2 regions of the Enterococcus sp. AZ126 genome follow, and region 2 is predicted to be linked to the other one. Evidence: predicted binding sites of a transcription regulator. Region 2 holds the regulator's gene; the other holds the start of a gene.
The links. The regulator CtsR, encoded in region 2, represses protease genes until heat stress. The targets are predictions, from matches to a motif close to TTGGTCAAAAAAGGTCAAANA.
Positions count from the first base shown of each region.

Region 1: the regulator CtsR is predicted to act here: its motif matches at 1,287-1,307, upstream of IGI43_RS05410 (ATP-dependent Clp protease proteolytic subunit).

Region 1 covers NZ_JBIOSB010000001.1:1,111,224-1,113,618, reverse strand. The annotation lists gene IGI43_RS05420 (cation-translocating P-type ATPase) at 1-595, shown strand, start outside; gene IGI43_RS05415 (type 1 glutamine amidotransferase domain-containing protein) at 675-1,187, opposite strand; gene IGI43_RS05410 (ATP-dependent Clp protease proteolytic subunit) at 1,379-1,966, shown strand; gene IGI43_RS05405 (hypothetical protein) at 2,258-2,395, shown strand, end outside.
Region 2 covers NZ_JBIOSB010000001.1:2,317,697-2,320,091, forward strand. The annotation lists tRNA gene IGI43_RS10930 (tRNA-Val) at 1-54, shown strand, start outside; tRNA gene IGI43_RS10935 (tRNA-Lys) at 61-133, shown strand; tRNA gene IGI43_RS10940 (tRNA-Leu) at 146-227, shown strand; tRNA gene IGI43_RS10945 (tRNA-Thr) at 263-335, shown strand; tRNA gene IGI43_RS10950 (tRNA-Gly) at 344-415, shown strand; tRNA gene IGI43_RS10955 (tRNA-Leu) at 430-515, shown strand; tRNA gene IGI43_RS10960 (tRNA-Arg) at 527-600, shown strand; tRNA gene IGI43_RS10965 (tRNA-Pro) at 686-759, shown strand; gene IGI43_RS10970 (CtsR family transcriptional regulator) at 1,106-1,573, shown strand; gene IGI43_RS10975 (ATP-dependent Clp protease ATP-binding subunit) at 1,578-2,395, shown strand, end outside.

The sequences.
Region 1 (2,395 bases), 1.2 Mb from region 2:
ATGGGATACATTATTACCTGTTCACTTATTATGGATCAACTTAGTAACGGATACATTCCCAGCAATCGCTTTGGGTGTAGAACCTGCTGAACGTGACGTAATGAGCCATGCACCTCGTGGCAAGAAATCCAACTTCTTCTCTGGCGGTGTCTTGAGCAGTGTGATTTACCAAGGGATCACACAAGGTGCGTTGACTTTGATCGTATATAAAATGGCGATTGAGTTCCCTGCACACACGGCGGCAAATATGCCAAACTTATCTGCAGCAGCATTATACGATTTACAACATGGGGATGCCTTAACAATGGCATTTGCAACATTAGGTTTGATTCAATTGTTCCATGCTTTCAACGTGAAATCTATTTATCAGTCAATCTTTAAAGTTGGACTATTCAGAAATAAATCATTCAACTGGGCAATATTAGTTTCGTTCCTATTATTAGCAGCAACGATTCTAATACCAGGATTCAACGACTTGTTTAGCGTAACTTCTTTAGATAGTTACCAATGGGCGATCGTTGCTGGAACATCATTTGCGATTATTCCGATCGTTGAAATCGTGAAGTTCATTCAACGTAGAATGGGTAAAAGCTAAAACAAATTTTAAGGTATAAAAAGCACAAGTGAGCATCTTAATAGGCGCTCACTTGTGCTTTTTTTGAAAAAGAATAAATTTAAGCAGTTAAATGGGTAACAATCGCTTTTTCAAAATCCGGTAGATCATCCGGAGTACGGCTAGTGATAAGATTCTTATCAATTACAACAGATTCATCCTTGATAGTACCACCTGCATAAGCTAAGTCTGGTTGAACAGTAATGTAGGAAGTCAAGGTCCGTCCCTCAGTTAAACCAGTTTGAATAAATAATTGTGGTCCGTGGCAAATCGCAAAAAGTGGTAAATCATTTTCTAAAAAATATTTAGTGAAATCAACAAAACGTTGATCTGCGCGAAGTTGATCTGGAGAAAAGCCGCCAGGAATCAGTAAGGCAACAAAATCATCAGGTGTTACATCTTCAATAGCAACATCAATCGTAAAGGTAGTTCCTTTTTTACCTGTGATTAGTTTACCCGCTTCTTTTTCAATGAGAACGACCTCATAACCCGCTTTTTCCAAGGCTTTTTTAGGAGAGGTTAATTCTACATCTTCTACCATATCAGTTACTAGTACTGCTACTTTTTCTGTCATCGAATCGCCTCTTTCTACTTTAAATTGCTCATACAACGAAGAGCTTAATCAAATGGTAAAGGGAATATTTTTTAGATGCAAAAGATATGCCTATTTTTTAAGGTCAAAACAAGTCAAAAAAGTGGACAAATTCTCAGATTGCGGTATTATTAATAGAGAGATTTAGCTTTAAAATATGGAGGTTATCAGATATGAACTATTTAGATGAAAACGAAGAAACAGAAGACAAACAACAACCAAATGCGTTTATGAAAAAATTGTTCGAAGAACGGACAATTTTGATTTACGGTGAAATCAATCAAGACTTGGCTCGTGAAGTAACTTCTCAATTACTTTTACTTGCAGCTATGGGAGATGAACCAATCAAGATTTTCATTAATAGTCAAGGTGGTCACGTTGAAGCTGGCGACACAATCCATGATATGATCAAATTTGTAAAACCAGAAGTGATCGTGATCGGAACAGGTTGGGTCGCAAGTGCAGGCATTACGATTTACTTAGCGGCTGAAGCGAAGAATAGATATAGCTTACCAAATACTCGCTATATGATTCATCAACCAGCAGGCGGCGTCCAAGGACAAAGCACAGAGATCCAAATAGAAGCAAAAGAAATCATCCGCATGCGTGAACGTGTGAATCGTCTGATTGCTGAAGCGACAGGTCAAACTTACGAAAAAATCGCAAAAGATACAGACCGTAATTTCTGGATGTCTGCTGACGAAGCAAAAGATTATGGCATGGTTTCTAAAATCATTAATACAAGTGACGAAATCAACTAAGGTGTAAATAAGTATAAGACAGAGGCATTTAAGCCCAAGAAATAAGCAGGAGTTCATGGAAAGTCTCTTCAAATTTTTGTGACTGTCAACTTATTTCCGAAGGAGTTGCTTTTGCTTCTACCATTTATTCAGATTCTTTAAGGCTAGAACATAACGCTGCAAGTTATGTTCTAGCCTCATCTTTTTTTATCGAAAAATTAGTAGAAAAACATACTTTTGTAGATTCCTCTTGTCATGCACCTATGAAAAAGTGTAAAATTGAGTGATTACTAAAAGAAAGTAGGAAAGATAGTGAAACCAAATTTAGGCTATTATGTTCAAAAAATCAATGATATTGTAAAAGAGACAGAAGAAGTTGGCGAAAAGATGAACGACTATTATGAAGAAGTACGTAAAGCAATCGATGAAGGCAAGGCTTCTGAGTTAGCA
Region 2 (2,395 bases):
GAGAGCACCTGCCTTACAAGCAGGGGGTCGGCGGTTCGATCCCGTCAACCTCCATTTTTTGAGCCGTTAGCTCAGTTGGTAGAGCATCTGACTTTTAATCAGAGGGTCGCAGGTTCGAGCCCTGCACGGCTCATAGGAATATTTTGCGGGTGTGGCGGAATTGGCAGACGCACTAGATTTAGGATCTAGCGCCTTACGGCGTGGGGGTTCAAGTCCCTTCACCCGCATTTTTAGTCTCGTTTTATAACTAGGCGAACATCACGCCGGCTTAGCTCAGTTGGTAGAGCATCTGATTTGTAATCAGAGGGTCGAGGGTTCAAATCCTTTAGCCGGCATCCAGACTGCGGAAATAGCTCAGTGGTAGAGCACCACCTTGCCAAGGTGGGGGTCGCGGGTTCGAACCCCGTTTTCCGCTTAGCTTGTTCTTTCGCCGGGGTGGCGGAACTGGCAGACGCACAGGACTTAAAATCCTGCGGTGAGTGATCACCGTACCGGTTCGATTCCGGTCCTCGGCATTAGAAATGTAGCACCCATAGCTCAACTGGATAGAGTGCTTGACTACGAATCAAGAGGTTAGGGGTTCGACTCCCTTTGGGTGCATAGTTAAAGTATTTGACTGCGGATTAAAAGGTTCAGAGAATTTAGGTCCTTTTGAACGTTTAGTCTTTTTTTATTATTATAGCTACGGGAAGTAGCTCAGCTTGGTAGAGCACTTGGTTTGGGACCAAGGGGTCGCAGGTTCGAATCCTGTCTTCCCGATTATTTTAATTTCGTATGAACACCACTCATTCTTTTGAGTGGTGTTTTGTTGTTTTATAATATTTTAAAGAATTGATTGAAAAGAACTTAGCGGATAAAATAGAAAAAATTGATTTTTGAGGTTATCAATGGAATAGCTTTACGATAATCATTGTATCTCTGGGAAAGTTCTAGAAAAGTATGGGGTTGGGACAGAAGCGTTTAACTTACTTCCTAGCCTTATACTTTAAATTTACTAAAAGCTGTAAATAATCTTTTCTTATCAAATTAGGCATTCTCCTTTATTAAACACTTAAAATTATGTATAATTAAGGTCAGTATTAGTCAAGGGAAAAGGATGAGTGTGATGAGTAATCAAAATACTTCGGATTTAATAGAAGCATATTTAAAAAAGATTCTTGAAGAAAGCAGTAAAATTGAGATTCGTAGAGCTGAAATGGCTCACTTATTCAATTGTGTTCCCTCCCAGATTAATTATGTTATCAACACGCGTTTTACAATTCAACGAGGATATTCTGTGGAAAGTAAACGTGGCGGTGGTGGTTACATTAGGATTGCTAAAGTCCAAATTTCTGATAGTGACCAATTATTAAAGCAAATGGCTCAATTTACGGGTAGTGAACTTTCAGAAAAAGATGCGTTGATTTTCGTACAAAAGTTGTATGAAGAAGAAGTTATAACTAAAAGAGAAGGAAATCTGATACTGTCTGTTCTTGGTAAACAGGTTTTAGGTAAAACAGGATCAAATGAAGATTATTTACGTGCTCAATTGATGCATTCATTTTTAGAACGTTTGAGTTACGAGGAGGAATGATAGTATGGATGAATTATTTACTGAAAGTGCCAAGGCAGTATTAGCTATTGCACAAGAAGAAGCAAAATATTTTAGGCATCAATCTGTTGGCTCAGAACATTTATTGTTAGCATTAGTCTTAGAGCCAAATGGAATTGCCGGGAAGTCATTGCGTCAATTAAACGCAGATAAGAATGATATTCGTGAAGAAATAGAACACCTAACTGGCTACGGAACTGTTAAGGGATACCCCAAAGGTGCATATTTGCCTTATTCTCCTCGTGCAAAACAAATTTTTGCTTATGCAGGTGATGAAGCCAAGCGTTTAGGAGCACCAAATATCGGAACAGAACATATTCTACTAGGATTGTTAAGAGATGAAGATATATTAGCTTCACGTATTTTATTAAATTTAGGTTTAAGCTTGTCTAAAATGCGTCAGTTAGTGATGAAAAAAATAGGCATTACTGATCCACAAATGAGTGGTAATGTGGGGCGTCGTCGGAATAATCAAGCCCAAAAAGCAGCGCCTAAAGGAACACCAACATTGGATTCATTAGCGCGTGATTTGACGAAGTTGGCACGTGAAAACAATCTAGATCCTGTAGTTGGACGTTCGCAAGAAGTTAGACGATTGATTCAAATTTTAAGTCGTCGTACTAAGAATAATCCTGTTTTAGTTGGTGAACCTGGGGTCGGTAAGACTGCAATCGCTGAAGGATTGGCGCAAAAAATAGTGAACGGTGAAGTTCCTGAAGATATGCTGGAAAAACGCTTGATGATGTTAGATATGGGTGCTTTAGTTGCGGGGACCAAGTATCGCGGTGAATTTGAAGATCGACT